3 regions of the Streptomyces sp. NPDC057702 genome follow, and region 3 is predicted to be linked to each of the others. Evidence: riboswitches for the same ligand, from Rfam matches in the RefSeq annotation. Region 3 holds a riboswitch; each other region holds the start of a gene.
What was found. A riboswitch is a leader RNA that binds a small molecule or an ion and turns the genes downstream of it on or off. The one in region 3 is predicted to bind cyclic di-AMP.
Positions count from the first base shown of each region.

Region 1: it holds a riboswitch for cyclic di-AMP, as region 3 does, so the genes downstream of both, ACFVFR_RS06180 (M23 family metallopeptidase) here and ACFVFR_RS10740 (M23 family metallopeptidase) in region 3, are expected to answer to the same signal.
Region 2: it holds a riboswitch for cyclic di-AMP, as region 3 does, so the genes downstream of both, ACFVFR_RS20440 (C40 family peptidase) here and ACFVFR_RS10740 (M23 family metallopeptidase) in region 3, are expected to answer to the same signal.

Region 1 covers NZ_JBHVJC010000006.1:113,008-122,598, forward strand. Annotated here, with positions in the region: gene ACFVFR_RS06165 (DNA topoisomerase (ATP-hydrolyzing) subunit A) at 1-2,337, opposite strand, end outside; gene ACFVFR_RS06170 (M16 family metallopeptidase) at 2,576-3,994, shown strand; gene ACFVFR_RS06175 (M16 family metallopeptidase) at 4,054-5,421, shown strand; cyclic di-AMP (ydaO/yuaA leader) riboswitch at 5,867-6,028, shown strand; gene ACFVFR_RS06180 (M23 family metallopeptidase) at 6,043-6,960, shown strand; gene ACFVFR_RS06185 (HPr family phosphocarrier protein) at 7,300-7,581, opposite strand; gene ACFVFR_RS06190 (GNAT family N-acetyltransferase) at 7,728-9,591, shown strand, end outside.
Region 2 covers NZ_JBHVJC010000025.1:110,035-119,625, reverse strand. Annotated here, with positions in the region: gene ACFVFR_RS20460 (SDR family NAD(P)-dependent oxidoreductase) at 1-4,376, opposite strand, end outside; gene ACFVFR_RS20455 (FcoT family thioesterase) at 4,429-4,992, opposite strand; gene ACFVFR_RS20450 (TauD/TfdA dioxygenase family protein) at 5,002-5,907, opposite strand; gene ACFVFR_RS20445 (SAM-dependent methyltransferase) at 6,510-7,565, shown strand; cyclic di-AMP (ydaO/yuaA leader) riboswitch at 7,991-8,181, shown strand; gene ACFVFR_RS20440 (C40 family peptidase) at 8,185-8,658, shown strand; gene ACFVFR_RS20435 (hypothetical protein) at 8,897-9,496, shown strand.
Region 3 covers NZ_JBHVJC010000011.1:152,860-162,450, reverse strand. Annotated here, with positions in the region: gene ACFVFR_RS10745 (aldo/keto reductase) at 1-803, opposite strand, end outside; gene ACFVFR_RS10740 (M23 family metallopeptidase) at 932-2,077, opposite strand; cyclic di-AMP (ydaO/yuaA leader) riboswitch at 2,089-2,257, opposite strand; gene ACFVFR_RS10735 (PP2C family protein-serine/threonine phosphatase) at 2,404-3,573, opposite strand; gene ACFVFR_RS10730 (DUF6227 family protein) at 3,721-4,632, opposite strand; gene ACFVFR_RS10725 (SGNH/GDSL hydrolase family protein) at 5,156-6,844, opposite strand; gene ACFVFR_RS10720 (RidA family protein) at 7,045-7,446, opposite strand; gene ACFVFR_RS10715 (winged helix-turn-helix transcriptional regulator) at 7,944-8,324, shown strand; gene ACFVFR_RS10710 (GNAT family N-acetyltransferase) at 8,457-9,140, opposite strand; gene ACFVFR_RS10705 (Asp23/Gls24 family envelope stress response protein) at 9,545-9,591, shown strand, end outside.

The DNA of each region.
Region 1 (9,591 bases), on a different contig from region 3:
GGGTGGAGCGGCCCCCGCCCAGGCCGTGACCAGGCAGTCCTCGCCCTTGAGGAACCGCTGACAGCGCACGCCGCCGGTGGCCCGGCCCTTGCGCGGGTACTGGTCGAACGGGGTGAGCTTGGCCGTTTGCATCGCGCCGTCGAGCGTGTCCCGGGCCCCGGCCACCGTGAAGACCACCGCGTCCCCGGCCGGGTCCACCGCGCCGAAGGAGAGGGCCCTGGCGTCGGCGGCCAGCTTCACCCCCGCCATGCCGCCCGCCGCCCGGCCCTGCGGGCGTACCTGCGACGCGGGGTAACGCAGCAGTTGGGCGTCGCTGGTGATGAAGACCAGGTCCTCCTCGCCGGTGCGCAACTCGGCGGCGCCGACGATCTCGTCGCCCGCGCGGAGCGTGATGACCTCCAACTCCTCCTTGTTCGACGGATAGTCGGGCACCACCCGCTTGACCACCCCCTGCGCGGTGCCCAGCGCCAGGCCCGGCGAGGACTCGTCGAGCGTGGTCAGGCACACCACGCGCTCGCCGTCGGCCAGCGAGACGAACTCCGTGAGCGGCGCCCCGCCCGCGACGTTGGGCGCCGACGCGGTGTCCGGCAGGGTCGGCAGGTCGACGACCGCGATCCGCAGCAGACGCCCGGTCGAGGTCACCACGCCCACGTCGGCGCGCGCCGTTGCCGGGATCGAGGAGACGATCACGTCGTGCTTGGCGCGGCGGGTCGCGTCGTCCACCACCGGCGGCTCGCCGGTGGCCGTGCGGGCCAGCAGCCCCGTGGAGGACAGCAGCACCCGGCACGGGTCGTCGGGGACCTCCAGGGGCACCGCCGCCACCGGGGCGCCGGCCGACTCCAGGAGCACCGTGCGCCGGTCGGTGCTGAACTTCTTGGCCACCGTCGCCAGTTCGCTCGACACCAGCTTCCGCAGCTCCGCGTCGGACTCCAGGATGCGGGACAGCTCGGCGATCTCCCGCGTGAGCCGGTCCCGCTCCGCCTCCAGCTCGATCCGGTCGAAGCGGGTCAGCCGGCGCAGCGGGGTATCCAGGATGTACTGCGTCTGGACGTCCGACAGCGAGAACCGGGCCATCAGCGATTCCTTGGCCTGCGCCGCGTTCTCGCTGGAGCGGATGACGCGGATGACCTCGTCGATGTCGAGCAGCGCCGTGAGCAGGCCCTCGACCAGGTGCAGCCGGTCCTGCCGCTTCCTGCGCCGGAACTCGCTGCGCCGCCGCACCACCTCGAAGCGGTGGTCCAGATAGACCTCGAGGAGTTCCTTGAGACCGAGCGTGAGCGGCTGGCCGTCCACCAGGGCGACGTTGTTGATGCCGAAGGACTCCTCCATCGGCGTCAGCTTGAACAGCTGCTCAAGGACGGCCTCGGGGTTGAAGCCGTTCTTGATCTCGATGACCAGCCGCAGCCCGTGCTCGCGGTCGGTGAGGTCCTTGACGTCGGCGATGCCCTGCAGCTTCTTCGCCCCGACCAGGTCCTTGATCTTGGCGATGACCTTCTCCGGGCCGACCGCGAACGGCAGCTCCGTCACGACCAGGCCCTTGCGGCGCGGCGTCACGTTGTCCACCGACACCGTCGCGCGGATCTTGAAGGTGCCGCGACCGGTCTGGTACGCGTCCCGCACGCCCCCCAGGCCGACGATGCGACCGCCGGTGGGCAGGTCGGGGCCGGGCACGAAGCGCATCAGCGTGTCCAGGTCCGCGCCCGGGTGCCGGATCAGGTGCCGGGCGGCGGCGATGACCTCGCCGAGGTTGTGCGGCGGCATGTTCGTCGCCATGCCGACCGCGATCCCCGACGAGCCGTTGACCAGCAGGTTCGGATAAGCGGCCGGGAGCGCGACGGGCTCCTGCTCGCTGCCGTCGTAGTTGGGGCTGAAGTCGACCGTGTCCTCGTCGATGGACTCGGTCATCAGCGACGTGGCCGAGGCCATCCGACACTCGGTGTACCGCATCGCGGCGGGCGGGTCGTCGTTGCCCAGCGAGCCGAAGTTGCCGTGCCCGTCCACCAGCGGCAGTCGCATCGAGAACGGCTGGGCCATGCGCACCAGCGCGTCGTAGATGGACGCGTCACCGTGCGGGTGCAGCTTGCCCATCACCTCGCCGACGACCCGGGCGCACTTGACGTACCCCCGCTCGGGGCGCAACCCCATGTCGTTCATCTGGTAGAGGATGCGGCGGTGCACCGGCTTGAGGCCGTCCCTGGCGTCGGGCAGCGCGCGGGAGTAGATGACCGAGTAGGCGTATTCGAGGAAGGAGCCCTGCATCTCATCGACGACGTCGATGTCGAGGATGCGCTCCTCGAAATCCTCCGGTGGCGGGGTCTTCGTGCTGCGGCGGGCCATCGCGGCTGCGGCTCCTTCTCCTACCGGTACGAGTGCTGACGTCGACCATTGTGGCCCGCCGCACTGACAACGCCGACCACGACCCGGCTGGTCGCGCCCGGACGGGAGCGCCGCGCACCCCGCGCCGACGCCACCGCGCGAGCGTCCTTCGCGGGGAACTTCGCCAGATGTCAGCCCGCTTGCATACAGTGACAGGACTGCTCAACCCGCGATAGATCGCGCGATCGAAGGGACGTACATGCCCATGGGTCACACGGCCACGCAACAGGCCGGCTCCGGCGGCCTGACAGCGACCGAGCACCGCCTGGCGAACGGTCTGCGTGTGGTGCTCTCCGAGGACCACCTGACCCCGGTCGCCGCGGTCTGCCTCTGGTACGACGTCGGCTCCCGCCACGAGGTCAAGGGGCGTACGGGACTCGCCCACCTCTTCGAGCACCTGATGTTCCAGGGCTCGAAGCAGGTCAGCGGCAACGGGCACTTCGAGCTCGTGCAGGGCGCCGGCGGTTCGCTCAACGGCACCACGAGCTTCGAGCGGACCAACTACTTCGAGACCATGCCCGCCCACCAGGTGGAGCTGGCCCTGTGGCTGGAAGCCGACCGGATGGGGTCGCTGCTCTCCGCGCTCGACGAGGAGAGCATGGAGAACCAGCGCGACGTGGTGAAGAACGAGCGCCGCCAGCGCTACGACAACGTGCCCTACGGCACCGCCTTCGAGCGGCTGACCGCGATGGCCTACCCGGAGGGCCACCCCTACCACCACACGCCCATCGGCTCGATGGCGGACCTGGACGCGGCGTCGCTGGAGGACGCGCGGCAGTTCTTCCGTACCTACTACGCGCCGAACAACGCCGTGCTCTCCGTCGTCGGCGACATCGACCCCGAGCAGACCCTGGCGTGGGTCGAGAAGTACTTCGGCAGCATCCCCGCGCACGACGGCAAGCCCACCCCACGGGACGGCGCGCTGCCCGACACCATCGGCGCGCAGTTGCGCGAGGAGGTGCGCGAGGAGGTGCCCGCGCGCGCCCTGATGGCCGCCTACCGGCTGCCGCACGACGGCACCCGCGAGGCGGACGCCGCCGACCTGGCCCTGACCGTGCTCGGCGGTGGCGAGTCCTCCCGCCTGCACAACCGGCTGGTGCGCCGCGACCGCACCGCCGTCGCGGCCGGCTTCGGACTGCTGCGGCTGGCCGGCGCGCCCTCGCTGGGCTGGCTGGACGTCAAGACCTCGGGCGGCGTGGAGGTGCCCGCCATCGAGTCCGCCGTGGACGAGGAGCTGGCCCGCTTCGCCGCCGAGGGCCCGAGCCCGCAGGAGATGGAGCGGGCCCAGGCGCAGCTCGAGCGCGAGTGGCTGGACCGGCTGGCCACGGTCGGCGGCCGGGCCGACGAACTGTGCCGGTACGCGGTCCTCTTCGGTGACCCGCAGCTCGCGCTGAGCGCGGTGGACCGGGTCCTGGACATCACCGCCGACGAGGTGCGGGCCGTCGCCGCGGCCCGACTGCGTCCCGACAACCGCGCGGTGCTGGTCTACGAGCCGACCGAGCCCGCCGAGACCGGCGAGGGCGAGGAGACCGTGGAGGCCACCGAGCCGACCGATGTCGTGCGGGCGGCCCCCGCCGACGCGGCGACCGAGGACAACGACGAAGGGGCGGGCCGGTGAGCGACGCAGCGACCACGACCGCGACACAGACCGACGCGACGGACACCACCGTGACCAGCATGCAGTTCCACCCCCAGCCCCAGCCCGGCCAGGCCAAGCCGTGGGCCTTCCCCGCACCCGAGCGCGGCCAGCTCCCCAACGGCCTGACCGTGCTGCGCTGTCACCGGCCGGGCCAGCAGGTCGTCGCGGTCGAGGTCAACCTCGCCGCGCCGCTGGAGGCCGAGCCGCAGGGGCTCGAAGGCGTGGCGACCATCATGGCCAGGGCCCTGTCCGAGGGGACCGACCGGCACTCGGCCGAGGAGTTCGCGGCCGAGCTGGAGCGCTGCGGCGCCACCCTGGACGCCTACGCCGACCACCCGGGCGTGCGGGTCTCCCTGGAGGTTCCGGCCTCCCGGCTGACCAAGGCGCTCGGACTGCTCGCCGACGCGCTGCGGGCCCCCGCCTTCCCCGAGAGCGAGGTGGAGCGGCTGGTGCGCAACCGGCTCGACGAGATCCCGCACGAGCTGGCCAACCCGGCGCGGCGGGCCGCGATGACGCTGTCCAAGGAGCTCTTCCCGGCCGACTCCCGGATGTCCCGGCCCCGCCAGGGCACCGAGGAGACGGTGACGGGCGTGGACGCCGCCGCCGTGCGCGCCTTCTACGCCGCCCACGTGCGCCCGGCCACGGCCACCGCGGTGGTCGTCGGCGACCTCACCGGCGTGGACCTCGACCAGGCGCTCGCCGAGACGCTGGGCGCCTGGAGCGGCGACACGGCCGCGCCGCGCCCGGTGCCCGCCGTCACCGCCGACGACAGCGGCCGGGTCGTCATCGTGGACCGGCCCGGTGCCGTGCAGACCCAGCTGCTCATCGGACGGGTCGGCGCCGACCGGCACGACCGGGTGTGGCCCGCGCAGACGCTCGGCACCTACTGCCTGGGTGGCACCCTCACCTCCCGGCTGGACCGCGTGCTGCGCGAGGAGAAGGGCTACACGTACGGCGTGCGGGCCTTCGCGCAGGTCCTGCGCTCCACGCCGGAGGGCACCGGCCTCTCGCTGCTGGCCATCAGCGGTTCGGTGGCCACCGAGGTGACCGGCCCGGCGCTGGAGGACGCGTGGAAGGTGCTGCGCACGCTGGCCGCCGAGGGGCTCACGGACGACGAGCGTGACGTGGCCGTGCAGAACCTGGTGGGGATCGCCCCGCTGAAGTACGAGACGGCCGCCTCCGTCGCGGGCACCCTCGCCGACCAGGTGGAGCAGCACCTCCCGGACGACTTCCAGGCCCACCTCTACCAACGGCTCGCCGAGACCGGCACCGTCGAGGCGACCGCGGCGGCGGTGGCCGCCTTCCCGACGGACCGTCTGGTGACCGTGCTGGTCGGCGACGCCTCGGTGATCGCGGAGCCGGTCAAGGCGCTGGGCATCGGTGACGTGCGGGTGGTGACCGGCTAGCACGAGGCGTGGCGGGGCGCGGAAGCCCGTAGGCGTACCGACCGGGCTGGCGCGCCGTCAGGCGGCGTGGGGCCCGGTGCGGTCCCGCGCCGTCCCGTCTCCCGCGCTCGCCGCCCGGAGCCCGCCGTGAGGCGTGTCCCGGAGCGTTCGCCGGTCCGCGTGCGGCGGCTCGCGTCGCCGCCTCGCCAGCGGCGGCGCCCGAATCGCCCCGACCCACACGAGCGGAGCGCGGAGCTCCGGTCGCCGACGTGTGGTTACGGCGAGTCAGGAGGCCCTGGTGTCCCGTGGGATGCCAGGGCCTCTCGGTATGTCTGGTTTGCGGGAGAGGCTGCCCGTCTGCCGTGTGGCGTGCGCAACATTCACCCGGTTCTGTTTGCCGATCAAAAGACGTCCCGCTTAGCGTCAGCCCCGTTGCTCGTCACAGATCAGCCACACCCGTGGCACCGGGCAGCCATCGCCGAGTCCCTCATGGCGCGAGCCAGGGGAGCCGGGGACCCATGTCCCCTGGGGTGAATCGGCCGCCATCCTCGCGAGGGGCGTGGCGACCGTAGGAGACCTTCCTGCTCCGAACCCGTCAGCTAACCCGGTAGGCGAGAAGGAAGGAAAGGAGTACGCCTCCTCATGGCGCTCACTCGTGCCACTGGGCGGCACCGTCGCCCCAGCCGTCTTACCCGGAGCAGCGCGAACGTGGCGGGCATGGCCACTCTCGCCGCCACCGGAGTCGTCGCCGGCATAGCCGCCCCCGCGATGGCCGCCTCCGGCGCCGCCGGCTCGCAGGAACCCCAGGACACCGGTCTGCGTCAGGCGGTGGCCCTCAACGACGGCATCGCCGACAAGATCGGCGCCCAGGCCGACGCCCAGTACTCCGCCGCCGAGCAGGCCGCGGCCGAACAGCAGGCCGAGGAGGAGGCGCGCCAGCAGGCCGCCAAGCACGCCGCCGAGATGAAGAAGAAGGCGGAGGAGGCCAAGCGCAAGGCCGCCGCCGAGGCCGCGAAGAAGAAGGCCGCCGAGAAGAAGGCGGCCGAGGCCCGCGCCGCCGAGGCGCGTGAGGCCGCCGAGACCCGTGCGACCGAGACCCGCGAGGCCAGCGACACGCGGGCCACCCGCACCGTCGAGCGCACCACGCTGGGCGCCGCCTACGTCTCCCCGGTCGCGGGCAGCTACGTCTCCACGCAGTACCAGGCGTCGGGCGGCAACTGGTCCTCCGGCAGCCACACCGGCATCGACTTCCACGCCGGCCTGGGCACCTCGGTGCGTGCCGTAGGCGCCGGCACCGTCGTCGAGGCGGGCTGGGGCGGCGCGTACGGCAACAACGTCGTGATCAAGATGAACGACGGCACCTACACCCAGTACGGCCACCTCGACTCGCTCTCTGTCTCGGTGGGTCAGAGCGTCGCCCCGGGCCAGCAGATCGGCCTGGCCGGCAACACGGGCAACTCCACCGGCGCGCACCTGCACTTCGAGGCCCGCACGTCGCCCGAGTACGGCTCGGACATCAACCCCGTCGCCTACCTGCGCTCGCACGGCGTCAACATCTGAGCCGGAGCCGGCCCCGCGCGGACGGCGGCAGGGCACGGGGGCGCACCCACCCGTGCTGAGCCCGGCACGCCCGGGGCCACCGGTCGGGCGGCCGTGAGCTCGCCCCCGCGCGTCGCGTCATCTCGAAGGCCCCACCCCCGCCGGGTGGGGCCTTCGGCATGCGCGCTCCGGGGCGGGCCGGTGGCGGCCGAGCCGAGCGGTCGGCCCGCCGGGGGCCCTGAGACGTACGCGGGCGGGGCGCGCCCCGGGGGTGCGGGCGGATGGGAGGCGCGGGAAACGACGAAGCCGCGGTGACGACCCTGGGGGCCACCGCGGCTTCGGAAGGTACCGAACGGCGAGTCAGACCGTCTCCGGGAGCTCCTCAAGGCCCTCGGCGACGAGCTTGGCCAGACGGTCGAGCGCGGCGTCGGCGCCGTCGGCCTCGGAGGCCAGCACGATCTCCTCGCCGCCCTGCGCGCCCAGGCCGAGCACGGCGAGCATCGAGGCGGCGTTGACCGGGGAGCCGTCCGACTTGGCGATCGTCACGGGGACGCCGGAGGCCGTCGCGGCGCGGACGAAGATCGACGCGGGGCGAGCGTGCAGGCCCTCTGCCCAGCCGACGGTGACGCGGCGCTCAACCATGGTGTTGCCCTTCAGGTGGTTGCTGTTGTCTAGACCAGTCTCTCACGGGGTGCGGTGTGCTCCGGCGGAGCCCTTCCACAGCCTGCCCCGGCACAAGGGCGCGCGCGAATCGAACCGTTGTCGGTGCCCCCACCTAGTCTGGACCCATGGAAACGCCGCCCGAGCACGCCTACCCGACCCACTGGGAAGCGGACGTGGTGCTCCGTGACGGCGGCACCGCCCAGATCCGCCCCATCACCCCCGACGACGCCCGGCGCCTGGTCGACTTCTACGAGAAGGTCTCGGACGAGTCCAAGTACTACCGCTTCTTCGCCCCCCACCCCCGGCTCTCCGACCGCGACGTGCACCGCTTCACCCACCACGACTACGTGGACCGGGTCGGCCTGGCGGCGACGGTGGGGGACGAGTTCATCGCCACGGTGCGCTACGACCGCATCGACGCGCGCGGGCTGCCCGCGTCCGCGCCGGCCCAGGACGCCGAGGTCGCCTTCCTGGTCCAGGACGCCCACCAGGGGCGCGGTGTGGCCTCCGCCCTCCTCGAACACATCGCGGCCGTCGCCAGGGAGCGCGCCATCCGGCGCTTCGCGGCCGAGGTGCTGCCCGCCAACACCAAGATGATCAAGGTGTTCACGGACGCGGGGTACACCCAGCAGCGCAGCTTCGAGGACGGGGTCGTCCGGCTGGAGTTCGATCTGGAACCCACGCCCCGGTCGCTGGCCGTCATGCGCGCGCGGGAGCAGCGCGCCGAGGCCCGCTCCGTGCGGCGGCTGCTCGCACCCGGTTCGGTCGCGGTCGTCGGGGCCAGCCGGGGGCCCGGCGGCGCCGGGCGGGCGGTGCTGGTCGACCTGCTGACCGGCGGCTACACAGGGCGGGTGTACGCGGTCAACCACGCCTTCGCGCCCGGCCGCTCGCGGCTGACCGGCGACGACCTGGCCCAGGCCCGCCGCGAGGCCGCCCCGCCCGGCCCGCCGGCCGGGGTCCGGGCCGACGCGCCCCCGCCCGAGGCCGCCCCGCCGGACACCGCGGGCGGGTGGGAGGGCATCGCCGCCTACCGCTCGGTGCGCGACATCGAGGAGCCGGTGGACCTGGCCGTCGTCGCGGTGCCGGCCGCGCAGGTGCCCGCCGTGGTCGCCGACTGCGGCGAGCGGGGCGTGCAGGGCCTGGTCGTGGTCTCCTCGGGGTACGCCGAGAGCGGCCCCGAGGGTCTGGAGCGCCAGCGGGAGCTGGTACGCCAGGTCAGGTCGTACGGGATGCGGCTGATCGGTCCGGGCGCGCTGGGGATCATCAACACCGCCGGCGCGGTACGGATGAACGCCTCCCTCTCGCCCCAGATGCCGCCGACCGGGAACCTGGGCCTGTTCACCCAGTCCGGCGCGATCGGCATCGCCCTGCTGTCCGGGCTGCACCGCAGGGGCTCGGGCCTGTTCGGCATCTCCACCTTCGTCTCGGCCGGCAACCGCGCGGACGTCTCGGGCAACGACCTGCTCCAGTACTGGCACGACGACCCCGCCACCCAGGTCGCGCTGCTGTACCTGGAGTCCATCGGCAACCCCCGCAAGTTCACCCGGCTGGCCAAGCGCACCGCCGCCCTCAAACCGGTCGTGGTCGTCAAGGGCGCCCGGCACAGCGGCAGCGAGCCGCCGGGGCACGCGGTGCCCACCACGCGCATCCCCGACGCCACGGTCTCCGCCCTGTTCCGGCAGGCCGGCGTCATCCGCGTCGGCACGGTCACCGAGCTGGCGGACGTGGGACTGCTGCTGGCCGCGCAGCCGCTGCCGCGCGGCCCCCGGGTGGCGATCCTCGGGAACTCCGAGTCGCTCGGCCTGATCACCTACGACGCGTGTCTGACCGAGGGCCTGCGCCCGCTGCCACCGCTGGACCTGACCACGGCCGCCGAGCCCGCCGACTTCCGGACGGCCCTCGGGCGAGCCCTGGCCGACGACCTGTGCGACGCCGTCGTCGTCACGGCCATCCCCGCGGTCGACGGCGGACCGGCCACCGAGCTGGCCT
Region 2 (9,591 bases), on a different contig from region 3:
ACCCGGACGCGGATCTGGCTGCCGCGTGGCTCGGGCTCGTCCTGGAGGGGGGCCGTGACGACGCCGGTGAACTGGCCGTACTCCTTGACGACCAGCTCCACGTCCTCGCCGGACGGGCCGCCGACGCCGGTGAAGACGCGGCGCACGTGGCGCAGTCCGGACCGGTAGGCCACCTGGTACTCGGTGGAGTCCTTGGCGGCCCACTCGTCGAGCAGTGCCGCGTAGCCGCCGGTGCCGTGGGCGGGCAGGTCGAGGAGGGTGACGCGCTGGGCGGGGTACTCGGTCCACATCACGTGGCCGAAGCCCCAGAGGGTGGCCGCGGCCCAGGTCTCCTGGTCCCCGCCGGGCTCGGGCGCGTCGCCCGGCACCCACTGGCCGCCCTCGGTGACCAGCCACAGTCGCTGGTCACGTCCGAAACCGACCGCTTCCAGGGCGTCCCGCAGGGCGAGCAGGTCGCGGTAGTTGCGCTCGCACTCGGCGCGCAGCGACTCCCCCGCGTCGCGGCGGGGCTGCCAGAACCAGCACACGTCGGTGGGGTGTCCGTCGCGCAGGGGTACCGCCGCCTCGGTGGCGCCGGGCACCACCGTGAGGGTGACGTTGCGCTCCTTGGCGGGGTCGGTCAGCTCGCCGAGCGCGTCCTGGCCCGCGCCGATGAGCAGCGCGTGGCGCGGCTCGGGGTCGGCGGCGCGCAGCGAGCGCTTGACCCAGCGGACCTCGGAGTACATGCGGTCGCGGTCGGTGGTGGCGCCGGCGACCTGGCGCAGGGTCAGCCGTTCCATGACGAACACCGGGCGGTCGCCTTCGAGGACGAGCAGGTCCAGCACGGGTCCGGGTGCCTGCTCTCCCGGCGCGTGCTCGTCGCCCGCGGGCCCGGCCTGGCCGGTGCTCACCAGGCGCAGGACGCTACGCAGGGTGGTGCCGCGCGGCTTCTTCAGGAGTCGGCAGCTCTTGATGCCGACGGGCATGGCGACCACGTCGCTGTCGCCACGGAGGGCGGCCAGCGTCTGGAAGGCGCAGTCCAGGATGGCCGGCGGCAGGAACTCGGGGCTGGCCCCGTCCTGACCGCGCAGCTCGCCGATGGCCAGATCGGGGCCGTGGGCCGTGGCCTGGGCGAGCCCCTGGAAGAGGGGGCCGTAGTCGACGCCGATCTCGGCGAAGTCGGCGTAGAGCTCGTCGGCGGTCAGTCGGGCGCGGGGCTCGCCGGCCACTGCGGCCAGGTCACGCAGGTCGCGTCCGGTCGCGTCGAGACCGGGGTCGGGCTCGGCGCCAAGGAGGGCGGTGACGTGGCGCCGCTCGATGGTCGGGGCCCCCGGCTCGTCGCCGGGCAGCAGGCTGACGATCTCCGCGTCGGCGGTGCCGTCGGGGCGCGGGGTCCAGCGGGTGCGGAGTTCGACGCTGCCCTCGTCGGCGATGAGCAGGGCCTCGTGCAGGCTGACGCCGGTCAGGGGCAGGCCGCTCTCGCCGAGTACGGCGTCCTGGAGGGCGATGAGCATCTCGACGTAGCCGGCGCCGGGGAAGACGATCTTTCCCATCACCTTGTGGTCGGCGAGGTAGCCGGGCCGGTCGCCGCTGACGCGCGAGGTGAACTCCCTGACGCCCTGGGCGCGCTGCTCCGGACTCGAGGTCTCCTTGCCGAGCAGCGGGTGGCCGCCGGTCGCACCGCCGGCCTGGAGCGGGGCGGCGGGGGCGGGGAGCCAGTGCCGGCGCCGGTCGAAGGCGTACGTGGGCAGGGTGATCCTGCGGCGCTCGCGGCCCCGGTGGTGTTCGGCCCAGATCACGGGCGCGCCGGCGGCGTAGAGCTGGGCCAGCGCCTGGCGGGTGACGGTGGCGTCGGTGTCCTCGGCGTGCAGGCTGTTGAGCCAGGTGTGGCCGGCCGCGTCGTCCAGGCACTGCTTGCCCATGCCGATGAGCTCGCTGGCGGGGCCGCATTCGAGGAAGACGTGCCGGCCGCGTTCGGCGATGGCGCGCATGCCGTCGGCGAACTTGACGCCCTCGCGCAGGTGGCGGGCCCAGTAGTCGGGGGTGGAGATCTCGGCGGGGCTGGCGACCTTGCCCGTCAGGTTGGAGATGAGGGTGAACTCGGGCTCGTGGAAGGTGAGTGCGGCGACGACCTCACGCAGGTCCCGGGCCGCGTCGGTCATCAGGGGCGAGTGGGAGGCGCAGGAGACCGCGAGGCGGCGGTTCTTGATGCCCCGCTCGGTGAGCTGGCGCTCCACGAAGGCCAGCGACCGGGTGTCGCCGGACAGGACGAGCTGGCGGGTGCCGTTCACGGCGGCGACGGACAGCTCGTCGTGGCCGTCCATGAGGCCGGCGACCTCGGCGACGGACGCTTCGACGGCGGTCATGGCGCCGGGTGGGGAGGCGTCCATCAGTCGGGCGCGGGCGGCCATCAGGGTGACGGCGTCCTCCAGCGTGAACAGGCCGGCGACGGTGGCCGCGACGATCTCGCCGATGCTGTGACCGGCCAGTACGGAGGGGCGTACGCCCCACGACAGCCACAGCCTGGCCACCGCGTACTCCAGCGCGAACAGCGCGGGTTGCATGAAGCTGATCTGGTGGATGAGGTCGGCGTCGTCGACCTCGCCCAGGATCATGGCGCGGATGGAACGCCCCAGGTGCGGGGCGAACAGCCGGTCGCACGCGTCCAGGTGGTCGCGGAAGACGGAGAAGCGCTCGTACAACGGCCGCCCCATGCCCACGTACTGGGTGCCGCCGCCGGAGAACAGGAACGCCACCTGCGCCCCGCCGGCGGCCGGGCTGGCCTGCCCGGCCTTGGCCAGGGCGCGGTCCAGCAGGCGGGCGACGTCGTCGTGGTCGCGGACGACGCCGGCCAGGCGGAGCGGGAAGTGGGCGCGGGCGACGTTGGTCGAGTAGCACAGGTCGCCGATGTCGGTCTCGGGCTCGTTGCGCAGCAACCGCTGGTAGCGCTGGATCTGGCCGGTCAGCGCGGGTGCGGACTTGGCCGAGAGGGTGAGGACATGGCCGCCGTCGTCGTCCTGGGGGGTGGCCGGCGCGGCCACGGGCTCGGGGGCCTGTTCGAGGACGACGGAGGCGATGGTGCCGGTCAGGCCGAAGGAGTTGACCAGGGCCCGCTTGGTCTCGGCCGTCCACGGGTGGGCCTTGGTGGCGACCGCGACCGGGGAGCGCTCCCAGGGGATCCGGGTGGAGGGGGTGGTGAAGTTCAGGTGCGGGAAGATCGTGGACTCGCGCATCTGGAGCGCGGTCTTGACGAGCCCCCCGATGCCCGCCGCCGACTCCATGTGCCCGATGTTGGTCTTCAGCGATCCGATGGTGACCGGGTCGCTGGGGCTGTGCGACTCGCTGAACACCGAGGTGATCGCGCCGATCTCGATCGGGTCGCCCAGCGGGGTGCCGGTGCCGTGGGCCTCGATGTAGGAGATGTCGCGCGGGCCGATGCCGGCGGACCTGAGCGCTCTGCGCATCAGCCCCTCCTGCGCGGTGCCGTTGGGCACCATCAGGGAGCTGCTCTCGCCGTCGGAGCCGACGGCCGAGCCACGGACCACGGCGTAGATCCGGTCGCCGGCGCGCTGCGCGTCGGAGAGCCGCTTGAGGACGAGCGCGCCGCCGCCCTCGCTGCGGCAGTAGCCGTTGGCCGCCTCGTCGAAGGTCTTGCACCGGCCGTCGGGGGCCAGCATGTTGGACTGGCTGGCGAGGATGTAGGGGCGTGGGTTGACGATGGCGTTGACGCCGACGCACAGCGCCACATCGGTCTCGTCCTGTCGCAGGCCCTGGGCGGCCAGGTGGACGGCGACCAGCGACGCCGAGCAGGCGGTGTCGATGGTCATGCACGGTCCGCGCCAGCCGAGGAAGTAGGACAGCCGGCCCGAGACGGCGCTGAGCGCGGCGCCGGTGGGCATGTAGCTGTTGAGCTCCTCGTTGGCGTACGCGCCCATCTCGCCCGCGTAGTCGGTGTTGCTGACGGCGACGTACACCCCGCCCCGGCCGTGGCGCAGTGGACCGGGGTCGATGCCGGCGTCCTCCAGCGCCTCCCAGGCGGTTTCCAGGCTGAGCCGCTGCTGGGGGTCGATGTAGTCGGCTTCCTTGGGCGAGATGTTGTAGAACTTCGCGTCGAACTGGTCGATGCGGTCCAGGAATCCGCCACGCTCGCACCGGATGACGCCCTTGGCCTCCGGGTCGTCGGAGGTGAGTCCTTCGGGGTCCCAGCGGTCGGTGGGCAGTTCGCGCAGTCCGGACTGGCCGGTGCGCAGGAACTCGGCGAACTCGTCGGGCGCGTTGCTGCCGCCGGGAATGCGCAGTCCCATACCGACGATGGCGATGGGTTCGGGCACGACTCCGGGTGCGGTGGGGGTGGCGTTCGCGGTGCGGTCCTGTGATTCAGTGACGTGAGGTGACATGGCTCCTGCTCTTCTTTTCGCACAGTCCGTGCCAGGTGTTGACGCGACGCATTTACGCGGCCCGGTTTCTCGTCGTTCGTACGGCGAGCCGCACACCGCCGTGACAGGCGGGCATGTCCTGTTCGCCGTAGCGACACAGCGTGCTGACGAGGGCGATCGAACCGTCCTCGCCATCGCGTTCGTCAATGCCGACGACATCGATTTCGCCCCAGAACCCGCGCCCGCGCATGGCGCGGCGAAAGGTGCTGCGAAAGTCGACGATAAGGATGTCGGGGAGCTGCCGCTCCCAGAACTCCTCGAGCGTCCAGGTGCTGAACGGCCACATGGTGTGCTCTTTGACGGACTTCGCCAGCAGGTAGTAGACGAGCTGGTTGAAACACAGGTTGAATTCGACCGAGTTGAAATGTCCGGTGTCGTCGATGTAGCACGACTCGGGAATGGTGAACTCCCCACGCGCGCTGACCCGCCCGCCGTCGCGGGGTTCACCCTGGCGGGTGACGGTGGCGCTGGTGAGGTAGCGGCAGTGTGGCTTGTACGGGGTGAGGACCTGGCGCAGGAGCGGCTCGTCGCAGCCGTACCGGACGGACCGCGACGAGGCGGGTGTGATGAGTTCCACGGGGTCCCCTCAGCGGCCGTCGGCCGGCTGCTGGGCGCCGATGCCGGCGTAGAACTCGTACGCGTCGTGGACGGTGACCCGGTGCGAGACGGTGGGCTCGGGCTTGACGGTGTGCCGGGCGCAGTGCACGAGGCTGCGGTTGTCCCAGACGAGGAGGTCGCCCTTGTCGAAGGTCTGGAGGTGGATGTTCTCGTGCTGGAAGGTGGGGTCGGCCTGACCGACGGCGCTCAGCAGCTCCCGCAACAGGCTGTCGGGCAGCGGCGTGCCATCGGCCTGCTGGAGTTCGAAGGTGAACGCCTCGCTGATGTAGAGCAGCGGCTCGCCGGTGACCGGGTGCGGGAAGACGGTGGGGTGGGTGACCGCCGGGGTGTGGTCCTCGATCTCGGCGAGCACGTCGGTGATCGGTCGGTAGACGTCGTCGGGGCGGATCTTGAAGTACCGCCGGACGCTGTTGCGGCTGTACGTTCCCTCGATGGCGTTCTTCATCTCGCGGGAGAGCTTCTGGTACGCCCTGCCCATGTCGATGAAGTAGGTGCCGCGGTTTTCCCGGGGCACCACCTGCGGGTAGATGAGCGTGAGCCCGAAAGGCCGGGCCATGAACGAGTAGTCGTGGTGCCAGAACTTCCCTGTCTGGGGCACGCCGATTTGCTGACCTGACTCCCTCACGTTGGAGGAGACGAAGATCTCCTTGTGCTCCGGGTGGTGGTACATCGGCTGGTAGTAGGTTTCCACTTCGCCCAGTCGTCGACCGAAGGCGACGAATTCCGCGGGCGAGAGGCTCTGCTGCTTCAAGACCACGATCTTGTGCTCGTAGACCTTCTCCTTGAGCGCGACCATTTCCTGGTCCGAGGCGCTCATGACATCGAGTTCGAGGTCCACGCCCAAGGCGGCTTCCGTTTGTGGTGCGGTGGTCATATCTCCCCCAGCGGCGTGCCGGTTGGTTAAACGATGCACTGGCGGCACCACCGTTCAGCAGCGGCCTTAGGTCAACCTTGAAGCGCGCTGAAACGGAGGGGTGATCTCACCTACAGGCGTTCGGGGGGCACTTGAGCGGACGGCGCCGAACTCCTTGGGCCGACTGGGCGGAGACCCGGGTGGCCCACTCGGCGGCAACCGGACTATATGTCACCCGTACGAGTGGACCGGGGTCTCGGCCGCGCGACGTCGTACCGGCGACTCGGCCTGGCCAATCGCCTCGGAATACGGTGCGCCGGGGCGTGCTGGAGTGAAAGGGCGGGCGCGCTGGGCCCGGTGCGATCGGTCAATCTCCTGATACACCTGTCCCCTGCGCGTGATCGACGCGCGACGTATGGGCCCGCGGGGCGTTGGGCAGTCAGTTCCCCAGCGCACGTGTGCCGTCAACCCTCCTGGTGTGACAGCCGTCCGTGGTGCGCGCCACCCGCCACCGCGTCGCCGGCCGCCGGGTCGCGGGCTGCGGTGCCGGCGGGGCGCGCGTCGGCCCGACCGTCGCCCGCGCGTACGCCATCGCCACCCCCAGCACAGATGAGGAACTCCCCGTGAAGATCCGCACGTTCGCCAAGCTGGTGCGCAGCAGTCACTTCTCGCTGGCCATGCGGCTGCCCAAGGACCTGATGGCGCCCGCCTACCGCGCCTCGTTCCTGGCCGCCGCCGCCGGCAGCGGGGTGCTGCGCCACCTGGCGCGGCAGCCGCTCGACGCGCCCGCACTCGCCGACGAGCTCGGCATGCACGGAGAGGAGCACCTGCTGGGCGCCTGGCTGGAGATGGGCGTACGGCTGGGAGAGCTCGGCCAGCGCGGGGGGCGCTACCGGCTGCGTGGTCGGCTGGCCAGGGCGTTGGCCAAGGCGGAGGCGGACGCGTACGTGGCGCTGCTCGAACAGCTCATGCGCTTCCACGCCCCGCTGCTGCTGGACGCCCCGGCGATGTTGCGCGAGGGGCGGCGGGTGGCGATCACCGACCAGGACGGCGCGCTGATCGCCCGTTCCTCGCGTGTGCTCGAACCCGCCGTGCAGGCGGTGGTGGAGCAGCACGTGGACCGGGCGGCGCCGGTGCGCCTGCTTGAGGTGGGGTGCGGCAGCGGCACCTACGTGCGGCACGCCGCCTCGCTCAACCCCCGGCTGACGGCGGTGGCCATCGACCTCCAGGACGAGGTGGTGGCCCAGGCCCGGGGGAACCTGGACAAGTGGGGGCTGGCCGATCGGGTGGAGGTGGTGCGCAGCGACGTGCGGACCTACGCCACGGAGCAGAAGTTCGACCTGGTCACCCTGCACAACAACATCTACTACTTCCCCGAGGGCGAGCGGACCAAGGTGCTGGAGCGGGCGCGCTCCTTCCTGATGCCCGGGGGCCGGCTGCTGCTGACGACGAGCTGCCAGGGCGGCGGGCCCGGTATCGAGATGCTGAACCTGTGGTGCGCCTACGCCGACTTCACCGGCACACTGCCGCGCCCGACCGAGCTGCTGGACCAGATGCGGGACGCGGGCTTCACGCGGGTGCGCTCCCGTCGGCTGGTGCCGGGTGAGGAGTTCCGGGCCTTCGTCGGTACGAGCTCGTTCGACGGCCCGGCCGACGGCCCGCGCGAGACGGCCGACTGAGCCGCGTTCACACCCCAAGGCGGCGCGCGCGGCCCTGGGCGGCGCCGTGTCGCCCCGGCGGGGCGGGGGCCGCGCGCTGTCGGCCCGCGCCACGGGGGTGCCGTCGCGGGGTGCCGGGCTCGCCGACGGCCCGCGCTGGGCGCGGCGTGACGTCTCGTCACCGCCCACACTCCGGACCGGGCGCGTTCGGCGGCTGCATGGCCCACAGCCGCGCCGCGCCGTGGAACCTCCCCGTCCGGTTTGCTGTTTCCGCAGGTCAGGGCGAGTGTGCGCGACTCGTATGGGGTACCTGTGGCGGCGCGGTTCTGCGTCACCGACGAAGGTGAAGAACTTCACATACGGCCCTTTCGGCTGCGATTTCGGGCCGTGAATGACGCAGTATCCCTATCCGACAGCACCAAGCCCCCGTCACCACGGCGGGGCGGTCCGGGCGGACGCCGAGTCCTGCCGCCGCGCGGACCCAGGGAGAAGACCACGGATCGGCAGGAACGGGAGACCCAGGTACGACGGGCCACGAATTCGGTGGCCCTTGGGGTGAAGCCACGTAGATGGCCGGGCAACTTCGTCAGCCCGAACCCGACAGGTCATCTTTCGCAGGCGGATGTCGAAGGGCTTTCGTATGTCCGCGCAGCCACGTATACCCGCGCTCGCCACCCGTATCGGCACCGCGTCCGCTCTGACCGCGACGGTGTTGGCGGGCTCCTCGCTCGTACCGGCCATGTCGACCGACGCACAGGCGGCCACGACCTCCGGCAAGGCGCTCAAGGTCGCGGCCGGCAAGAAGGGCGCGCCCTACAAGTACGGGGCGGTCGGCCCGCACCGGTTCGACTGCTCGGGGCTCACGCTCTACTCGTTCAAGAAGGCGGGCAAGAAGCTGCCGCGCACGGCCGCCGCCCAGTACAACAAGACCCGCCACCTGTCCGCGAAGTCCCGCAAGGCGGGCGATCTGGTCTTCTTCCACTCCGGCCGGAACGTCTACCACGTGGGCATCTACGCCGGGCGGAACAAGATCTGGCACGCGCCCAAGCCGGGCAAGTCGGTGCGGCTGGAGAAGATCTGGACCAACAAGGTCTGGTACGGCCGCGTGCGCTGAGCCGTCCCACGGCCGGGCCGTGGTCGTCGGGCGGGTGGCGGCGCGCGCCGTCACCCGCCCGTTCGCGGGCCAGGATGAGGCAGGGGCCTTCGGATGTCCCGGCTTTGCGCCACGCTCACCAGGCCGGGTGATGTTCCCGGGGCGGACGTCACCCTCAGGAGGCACTCGGCGTTGTCCTCGACGTGCCGACCGAATCACGGTCGGCCTGATGCAACGAGGACGAGTCATGATGCGAGGAATGACGGGTGCGGCCGTCGTTGCGGCGGCGCTGGCGTGTGCGGTGACGCCGGCCCAGGCCCGCGAGACGACCACGCCGATCCAGAACGGCAAGGCCGAGTTCTGCCTGACCAAGCCGGCCGCGAAGCGGCTCGCCGAGGCGAAGATCCGGTTGGCCGCGACGGGGGGCGCCAAGCTCACCGGCAAGCAGCACCAGTGTGTGTCGTTCCCGCTGACCGAGGGCACCCGGGACTACGCGAAGCTCAAGGGCGGGGTGACCTTCCGCGACCGGGACGACCGCCTGGACCTCACCAAGATCCACAACTATGTCAACAAGACCCCGCACACGCAGGTGTCGGCCTCGGTCAACCGGGCCAAGGCGCGGCAGGTCGACTTCCTGACGTACTCCATCAAGCGGGAGAACGCCCAGACCACGCCGAAGCAGATCAAGGCCGTCGACGTACGGACCGCGCTGACCGCCGACGGCGAGAAGCTGCTGAAGAAGACGTTCGGCAAGTCGCCGCTGCGCGCGGGTGAGCACGCGTTCGTCCTGAACGCGGTGGCTGACCTGCCGCAGGGCGCGCCGGACCTGCTCGCCGCCCTGCTCGGCTCGCTGGGCTGACCGGCCGCTGAGCCGGCGGAGGGGATGCCTTCGGCCGGCCACCGGTGAGGGTGCTGGCCGAGGGCTCACCCGGGTGCCGTCGAGACGCCGCGTGG
Region 3 (9,591 bases):
ACGCCGCCGTGCGCCGCGGCCACCTCGTCCAGCGCGGCGAGGACCCGTGGCCCGCGCTCGCTCTCCAGGTACTGCCTGACCCGCTCCCCGCGCAGGGTGTCCGCCCCCGCGCCGCCGGGCCGGTGCTTGCCCGTGAGGAACCCGGCCGCCAGCGCGTAGTACGGCACCGTCGCCACGCCCCGCTGGGCCGCGACCTGGGCCAACTCGCCCTCGTAGGTGTCCCGGGAGACCAGGTTGTAGTGCGGCTGGAGGGCGACGTAGCGGGCCAGGCCCTCGCGCTCGGAGGCGTCGAGGGCCTCGGCGAGCCGGGCGGCGCTGATGTTGGAGGCCGCGATCTGGCGCACCTTGCCCTGCCGGACGAGGCCGTCCAGCGTGGTCAGGAAGTCCTCGACGGGCAGGGACTCGTCGTCGTAGTGCGTGTAGTACAGGTCGATGTAATCCGTACGCAGCCGCCGCAACGACGCCTCGACACCGGCCGTGATGACCTCGGCGCGCAACCCCGGGCGCTCCGGTACGCCGTTGCCCACCTTGGTCGCGATGACGACGTCGTCCCGCCGGCCACGGGCCGCGAGCCAGTCGCCGATGATGGTCTCCGACTCGCCGCCCGAGTTTCCCGGCACCCAGGCCGCGTACACGTCGGCGGTGTCGACGAAGTTGCCGCCCGCCCCCGTGTAGGCGTCCAGGATGGCGAAGGACTGGGCCCGGTCGGCGCCCCAGCCGAAGACGTTGCCGCCCAGCGCGAGGGGGGACACCTCGATGTCGCCGATCCGGCGCGTGCGCGTGCTCTGTTGTTGATCAGCCATGTTCACGCGCAACGGGCCGGTCCTGAGGGCTATTCCCCCCGGGCCCGTGGCCCGGCGGGCGACCGGGCCGCGCCGGGCCCGCGCGCGGAGCCCGGCCCCCGCGCGCGGGGGCCGGGTCGTGCCGTCGGCTAGGGCTGGAGGCCGTGGTTCTGGAGCCAGGCCATCGGGTCGATCGGCGCGCCACCGCTGGGGCGCACCTCCAGGTGCAGGTGCGGGCCGGTCACGTTGCCGGTCGCGCCCACCCGGCCGATGACCTTGCCCGTGCCGACCGTGCCGGTGGTCCGCGTCATGGACGACAGATGGCAGTACCAGATCTCGGTGCCGTCATCGAGTGTGAGGACGATCCGGTAGCCGTACGAACCGGCCCAGCCGGCCTGCGTGATGGTCCCGCCGTGCACCGCCCCCACCGGCGTGCCGGTGGGGGCGGCGAAGTCCAGCCCGGTGTGGTTGGCCGACCACATGTCGCCGGCCTGCCCGAAGGTGGACGTCAGCGTGTACGAGCCGACGGGCAGGGCGTAGCTGGCGGCGAGCTTCGCGCGGCGCTCGGCCTCCGCCTTCCGCTGGGCCGCCGCCGCGCGTCGGGCCTCGGCCTCGGCCGCCTCGCGCTTGGCCGCCGCCTCGGCGGCCCGCTCCCTCTCCACCTCGGCGGCCTTCTTGCGGGACGCCTCGGCCGCCGCCTCGCGTGCCGCGGCCCGTTCGGCGGCCTCACGCTCGGCGGCGTCGGCCGCGCTGTGCTGGGTGTCGGCCTGCTGCAGGATGCGGGCCCGCAGCGCCTCGCCCGCGTTGGCCGTGCCGTGCGCGGACTCCTCGGCCGTCAGTCCGGCCTGGCTGAACGGCGCGTGGGCCGCGGCCTGCCGTTCGGCGGCCTGGCGCTGGTCGGTGTCGGAGCCGCCGTCGGAAACGAGCGGCCCGACGCCGGGGAGTTCGTCGGCGTCGGGCAGGGCGGCCTTGACCTGGTCGGCGATGGGGCCGAGGTCGGGCATCGATATGGGGGGCTGGGGGCGGTCCTTGGCGCTGGCCATGCCGCCGGCGCCGACCGCCGCGATGACGCCCACGCCGAGCACGGCGCCGCTGCGGGCCATCGATCCGCCGCGCTGTTTGACCACGCGGTGCCGGCCACGGACGGGGGCGACGGATTCGGCGGTGGGGTTCCACTCCTCCCAGGGGCCGTCCCCCGCCTCGCTCCCGGGCGGTGCCCAGGGAGGCCCGGCGGGGTCCTCGACGTCGTCGTACGCGGGGGAAGCCTGGTCGAGGGCAGACCTGTTGGACGCCACGGAGGCGTGCTCCTTTCCTTCCTTCTCGCCTACCGGGTTAGCTGACGGGTTCGGAGCAGGAAGGTCTCCTACGAGTCGCGGACGACCCGATTCACCCCAAGGGTTGGTTCCCCGGTTCCCTCGCCACGGCACCGCTGTGAGCTGCGATGACGCACCTACGGGATTCGGCGACGGCGCACGGTGCCGCCTCTGGCGGCGGCTGTGACGGCCGCGCTGCGTTATCGAACGTTAATAGAGGCCGGGGTGTGATTCCAAGCTGTTCCGGGGAATACCCGCTCCGCTTCGACGGCACGCCGGTACCACCTCAGCACAGGGGTCAAGATCGGCTACCCAGCGCAGTCGTCGGGGCTCCGACGGGCCCGTCGGGCGACCGCCAGACCCGGCGGTCCCGGCCGCCGCAGCGCCAGCAGCGCCATGTCGTCGGCCCGCTGCCCACCGGCGTGCCGGCCCACGTCGGCGATCAGCGTGTCCAGGAGCGCGTCCGGGCCCACGAAGCGCCGGCCGCTCAGGCGCCGCGTCGGCTCGTAGAACCGCCCGCTGGCATCGCGCGCCTCGGTCACCCCGTCCGTGAGCAGCAGCAGCGTCGCCCCGGCCGGGAAGGGCAGCTCCTGCACGGTGTCCCGCCAGGCGGCCAGGTCCCGCATGCCCAGCGGCAGCGCGTCGGCGTCCGGGCTGAGCTCACGCACGTGACCGGTGGGCAGCAGCAACAGGGGCGGCGGGTGGCCCCGGTTGACGAGCCGCAGCGCGCCGCCGTCCTCCCCGATCTCGACCAGCACGGCCGTGGTGAACCCCTCGAACTGGTCGAGCCCCACCCGCCGGTCGCCCTCCCGGTCCAGCGCCCGCTCCAGCCGGTCGGCCAGCCCCTCCAGGGACGGCTCCTGCTCGGCGGCCTCCCGGAAGGCCCCGATGACGACGGCGACGGCCTCCACGGCCTCCAGCCCCTTGCCCCGTACGTCGCCGATGATCGCCCGCACGCCGTGCGGTGTCTCCTGCACCGCGAACAGGTCACCGCCGATACGGGCGTCGGTCTGCGCGGCGACGTAGCGGGCGGCGACCTTCAGGGGCCCGATACGGGCCGGGGGCGCGGGCAGCACGGCGCGCTGCGCGGCCTCGGCGACGACGCGTACGGTCGCCAGTTGGCGGAAGTTGCGTCGCACCACCAGGTTGATCGCCAGCGCCAGCAGCGCGACGGTGCACACGGTGACGACCTCGGTCACCGACAGGGCGTGGTCGCCGCCGCTGTGGAAGACCGCCAGCAGCACCGAGCTGACGGCGGCCGTCGCGGCCACCGCCGACGTCGCGCCCAGCGAGAACAGCGGGGCGGCGACCAGCGGCGCGGCCGACAGGAACGGCGAGGCCGTGTAGTGCGTCGGCATGAGCACGTCGAAGATGACGCCGCCGACCAGCAGGAACGCGGGCAGCCAGCGGGCGATCCGACGAGCCCGCGCGGCCCGTGGCGACTCCGCGCCCGCACCGGCCCACCCAGCACTCCCCACGCGTCGCTCCCGCTCTCGACTGGCCCGCACCCGGCACAGCGCCCCGCCGGATGCGTCCGTCCCAGCGTCCGGCCCACGCGGCGGGCGGGCGACCCGGAGGCGGCCAAGCGGGCGTACGCCACGCCGGGGCGCGGCGTACGCACCGGGTCAGAGCTCGACGCCCAGGGCGCGGGCGTGCCGGTCCGCCGCGCCCTCGGCGGCGGCCTCGTCCAGGTACACCTCACACACCAGCCGGCCGTCCGGCGTCAGGTTGTGCTCCAGCTCCCACAACACCAGCTCGCCACCACCCACCAGCAGGAACGCGTGCTCGTAGAACCGGCACCAGGTCGTGTCCGGGCCGGCCGTGCGCAGCCGGGGCTTGGTCGCCAGCGCGATGTCGTGCGCGAACGCCGTGGCCAGCAGGGCGCGTACGTCCTCGCCGGGACGGTCCGGGTTCTCCGCCCTGCGCAGCACCCGTCGCGCGTGGTCGGCGGAGTCGTCGATCGCGTACGTTCGCTGCGGCCCGAACGACCCCACCGTCGTACGTAGTTGCTCCGGCAACCAGAAGGGGGCGCTGTCCAGCTCGTCCCACAGTGCGCCCCCGATGCGCTCGTGCACCCGCCGCTCGGCGACCGTCAGTGAGCGCTCGTCTGCGTACAGCTCGTAGCACACCTGGGAGGTGCCGGCCGGCTCCTCGCCGGCCTCGGTCGGCGCCTCGCCCCGCGCACCGGGCTGACCGGCGGAGACGCGCCGCTCCCCGCGCGCCTCGGCGTCCGCTCGCGGCTCGCCGGTCGTGGGGGCCGGGCACGCCTTCGTGTCCGGCGAGGTGTTGTGCTCCAGCTCCCACAGCAACTCGCTGCTGCCGTCGGGGAGCAGGAAGACGTGGCGGTAGGTGTTGCACCCCACGGGGGCCGAGCGCCCGTTGCACTGGCGGCAGGAGCGCAGCTCGGACTGGTGCATCAGCGCGCCGCGCAACCTGGCGGCCAGCGCGTCGTCGATCTCGAAGCCGTTTTGAGCCCGGGTCAGCAGCCCGTCGAGGTGCGCGGCGGAAGGTTCTCCGCCTGGTTGTGCGTGCCCCACGTCCCTCTCCTCCCGAACATTGCCACGCCGCGCCCCCCAGCGACTCCCTCGCCACTTACGGTAGCGAAGTGAATACGGCAAGCGCGGTGGGTTTCCCGGAAGCCGTTCGTGAGATGCGCTCGTGCGTCGGTTCCGCGCCACCCACGCGCCATGCCACGCCCCCGGCCCCACGACCGGCCCGTCATGCTCCACCACGGGCGTCGCATGCGCCGGCGCATGCTCTCGCTGCTCTTTGCGCTCCCCGTGCGCCCGGAGATTTGCCCGTACTCACCCGCAAATCCGCACCCCCGGGTCGCCTGCCCGGGCTCCCAAGTCTGACGTGAAATAGACGCTCCACCGCGCAACCCACGGTGCCGCTCTGATATCGGGCGGCGGGGACGTACCGCCCGGCCACCGGGCGCTGGCGAGCCTCCCGCGACCGGTCGGGCCACGCGGCGCGGCGCGGCGGGTGCCTCGGTACGCCCCGAGACGCCCCGGTACGCCCCGGGCGGCGAACGGTTAGGGCGACACGGGGCGCGGGGGCTCAGCTCCCGTGCGGCGTGGCGGGGTCGGCGGCGGTGGCGGTGGCGGTGGCGGCGAACGGGCCGCCGGGGCCGAAGGCGAGGTGGGCGAAGCGTTCGCCGATGCGGCGCTGGGCGGCGTCGTCGGGGTGGATCTGGTCGGGCAGCGGCAACTCGGCGAAGTCGCGCTCGCCGTACAGGGCCAGGCCGTCCAGGTAGTACAGGTGCCGGTCGCTCTGGGCCCGCTGGGCCACCACGCGGCCGAGCTCGCGACGGATCGAGGTGAGCGTGAGCGCCCCGCTGGCGACCTGGGCCGGGTCGCCGTAGCCCCGGTAGCTGACGCCCGGGCCCGGCGCGTCGGGGTCCGGGTACATGGGCCCCGGCACCCGCTCGACCACCGGCGCGTGCAGCGGCGAGACGACCAGCAGCGGCGCCGTCGGGTGCCCCTCGCGCACCGTGTCCAGGAAACCGTGCAGCGCCGGGCCGAGCGTCCGCAGCCGGAAGGCGTCGAGCGCGACGATGTTGATGCCCACCTTCACGCTGATCAGGTCGGCCGGCGCGTCCCGGATGGCCCGGGCCGTGAACGGGTCGAGCAGCGCGTTGCCGCTCAGCCCCAGGTTGACCAGGTCCGCGCCGGCCAGCCGGGCGGCCACGGCCGGCCAGGCCCCGGTCGGCCCCGCCGCGCCGGCGCCCTGGCTGATCGAACTGCCGTGGTGCACCCAGCGCGGCGACGGGACACCGACCGCGCGCGGCGGCCGCAGCGGCGCGTCGGCGCGCAGCGCGACCAGTTCCACGATCGCGGCGTGCGGCAGCCAGATCTCCACGTCCTGCTCCCGCCCGGAAAGCCCCTCGAACCGCACGGCGACCACCCCATCGCGCGCGGGCACGCCGGGGGCGGGGGCGGGGGCGGGGGCCGCATCGGGGCCGGGGCTCACGTCGGGGTGAGGGTTCGTGTCGGGCCGTACGCCGGAGGCCGGGCCGGGGCCGGGGCTGACGTAAGGGTGAGGGCCCGCGTCAGGCCGTACGCCGGAGGCCGGGCCGGGGCCGGGGCTGACGTAAGGGTGAGGGCCCGCGTCAGACCGTACGCCGGAGGCCGGGCCGGGGCCGGGGCTGACGTAAGGGTGAGGGCCCGCGTCAGGCCCGGCATCGGGGGCGAGGTCGAGGTCAGGGCTCACGTCGGGGTCAGGGCCGCTGACGTAGGGGGCGGGGCTCGCGTCGGGTCGTGTCCTGTGTCGCGCCTCGGGACGCGTCGGGGGCCGTACGGCGCGGGGCGCCTCGGGGGCCGTTTCGGGGCCGGCTCCCGAACACGCGGCGGGGCGGGCGCCCGGGGGTTGACCGGGTGCGTCGAGTGGGGCCGCGATCCGGGCCGTAAGGCGGCCGTCCACGACGAGGTCGTACACGCCCGCGCGGCCGACCGGCGAGGCCGGCGGCTCGGCCGCGTCCGGGGCCGCGGGGTCCGCCGCGCCGGACGCGGACGCTCCGGGGAAGGGCACCACGTCGAGTTCCACGACCGTCGCCTCCGTACGGAACGCCAGCCGCACCCCCGACGGCTGGGCCTCCGCCAGCGCGCAGAAGCCGTCGGAGACCTGGGCCCGCGCGGCGGCGGGCAGCCGGTGCGGCAACACCCCGCGCGCGGTGGCCTCGACCTCCAGCGCCCCGCGCAGGGCGACGGGCCCACCTTTGGTCAGGGCCGTCGTCGTCCACGTGCTCACCGCCGCACCCACCTCTCACGGGTCCGCCACCATCGGAGTACCAGCCAAGCCGCACCCGACCTCGGGAGGCAAGGAGCCCGCCTCCGGCCAACCCCCATGCGCCTCCCGTCCGCCCCACCGCCCCGGCCCCACCCGACGCCGGGCACCGGTCTCCGCGCAGACCGCGCCGCACCGGTCCGTACCGCGTCGGCCTCGGTCGCTCAGGCGGGCAACCTGGTGTCCACGACGAGGCTGATCTCGACGACCTGGCCCGGGAAGGTGAGTCCGGCGACGCCGACGACGGTGCTGACCGGCCGGTGGTCGCCGAAGTACGCCAGGTTGCCGGCGGCCGTCGCCGCCGCGTGGCGCGGCAGGTCCACCACGTACAGCTGCTGCGAGACGACCTGGCGGCGCGCGGCGCCGTAGTGCGCCAGGACCTTGTCGATGTTGGCGTGGGTCAGCCGGAGTTGGGCCTCGAAGTCGTCCGCGTGCCGGAACGCGCCCGCCGCGTCGAACGCGAGCTGACCCGACACGTGGACCAGATCGCCCGACCTGATCGCCTGCGCGTAGCCGAACTCGTGCTCGGCCGGCACGTGGTGGTGGAAGACGTCGGTCGCGGCCATGGTTCGTGTCCCTCGTGTCTCTCGTGTTCCTCGTGCGAGCGGATGGTCGGTGACCGCGAGGCGAGCACCCCACCGGGCGGGGCGGCGGGAGGAGCCCCCACGCGGGCCAACCCCCACCCGAGGTGAGCCCCACGCGGCGTGAGCCCCACGCGGGGTGAGCCCCACACGGGGTGAGCCCCAACCGAGGTGAGCCCCAACCGAGGTGAGACTCACGCGGCGTCAGCCTTACGCGACGTCAGGGTTGCCAACCCCCACCCAACGTCAGCCCCACGCGGCGTGAGCCCCACCCAACGTCAGCCCCACGCAGGGTGAGCCTCACCCCACGCGAGCCCCGCCCAGCGTGCACCCCACTCGACGTAGACCCCGCACGGGTCGGGCCGACCACGCCCCCCGGCGCCCCGACCCGACCGCGCCGTGCTCTCTTGCGGTTACTCGGGAACTGTAGGAAAGTGGCCACTGAACTGGAAGAACGCACTTTTTGGTGACGGGGGAACCTCATGGTGACCGAGCAGCTCACGGGCCTGCCCGAGGGCGCGGACCTGCGGCGCGTGGACTCCCTCGCGCGGGAGATCTTCTCCGACATCGCCAACAAGTGGGCCCTGTTGATCATCGAGGCCCTCGGCGACGGCACCCTGCGCTTCAGCGCCGTGCGCCAGAAGGTCGAGGGCATCAGCCACAAGATGCTCACTCAGAACCTGCGCATGCTGGAGCGGTACGGCCTGGTCGAGCGGACGGTGCACCCCACCGTGCCGCCGCGCGTCGAGTACACCCTCACCGAGCCCGGCCGGGCGCTGCGGGCCACCGTTGACGGCATGTGCGGCTGGACCCACCGCTACCTCGGCCACATCGAAGCCTCCCGCGACCGCTTCGACGCCTGAGCCCCACCCGCCGCAGCACCCTCACCGGCCGCGCCCCCACCACCCATCGGCACCGGGCCGCCGCACCACACTCGGGCCCCGCACCACACTCGGGCTCCGCCCGGCCCCGCCCAGCCCGAGACCGCGCCCCGGCTACGTCAACTCGCGCCCGAAGCACCACGAGCCCGGCACACCCACGTACGCCCCGAAGTTCGGTATCCGCTCGTACCCACACCGGGCGTAGAAGCGCACGGCGGCCGGCTGTCGGTCGCCGGTCTCCAGCCGCAGACCGCGCCACCCGCGCCGGCGCGCCCACTCCTCCAGCGCGACGAGCACCGCCTCGGCGACTCCCGTGCCCCGCCAGCCCGGTTCGACGTACATCCGCTTCAACTCGCCGACCCCGCCACCCAGGTCCCGCAACCCGCCACAGCCCACCGGCTCGCCACACCCAACCCCGGACCCGGCCTCCCCGTACACCTCCCGGGCCTCGCCCGCCCCGTGGGCCTCCCGCGCCGCGTACGCCACCACGAACACGGCGCTGTCGGCGGCGGACGGCGGGATGCCGGGCTCGCTGTCCGCGGTGCCGTACATCTCGGCGATCTCGGCCCGCTGCCGCGCTCGCAGCGCGACGGCGTCCGGATGCGTCCAGGGCACCTCGACGACCGCGTACCGGAGCCCGGTCCCCCACGGGGGCGCGACGTCCCGAGCCGCCGGACGGTGCGGCGATCCCATCGGGCGGCGCGCGTCCCCCGGGTGGTGCGGGGCCGCCGCCGGGCGGTGCGGGATCTCCGGGTCGGGTGCGCGCTCCGCACGCTCGACGTGGTGTCTGTCGGTCATGGGCGGATTGTGCCGACCCTCTGTTTCCCCGGAGTTACGCCGCTGTGGCCCACCGCGTCCGTGGGAAGAAGCCGGCGTCCGATGCTCGGACCGGGGGGCCACGGCGGCCCCGATTCGGATAAATTCCGGTTCCCGCGTGACGTTCGGGGAAGCGGGGGGTCCAAGTCCTCGTCGCCGTCCACCGATCGGCCACCGCCCCGAGGGCATCAGGCCGACGTACGGCGACGGACAGACGAACACGGCAGGAACACGGCAGGACGACGCATCGAAGCGCCCCCGACACACGTCGCGGGCGGCGGAGAACAGAACACACGACAGCAGCCGGCAGCACCCGGGCCGTCCGGAGCGGACCACGACCCCGTGGCCCGCCACCACGGCCCTCACGACTCCGAGGAGAGGACCCCATGTCGACCAAGACCGCCACCCCCGCGATCAACGAGCCCCGCACCGG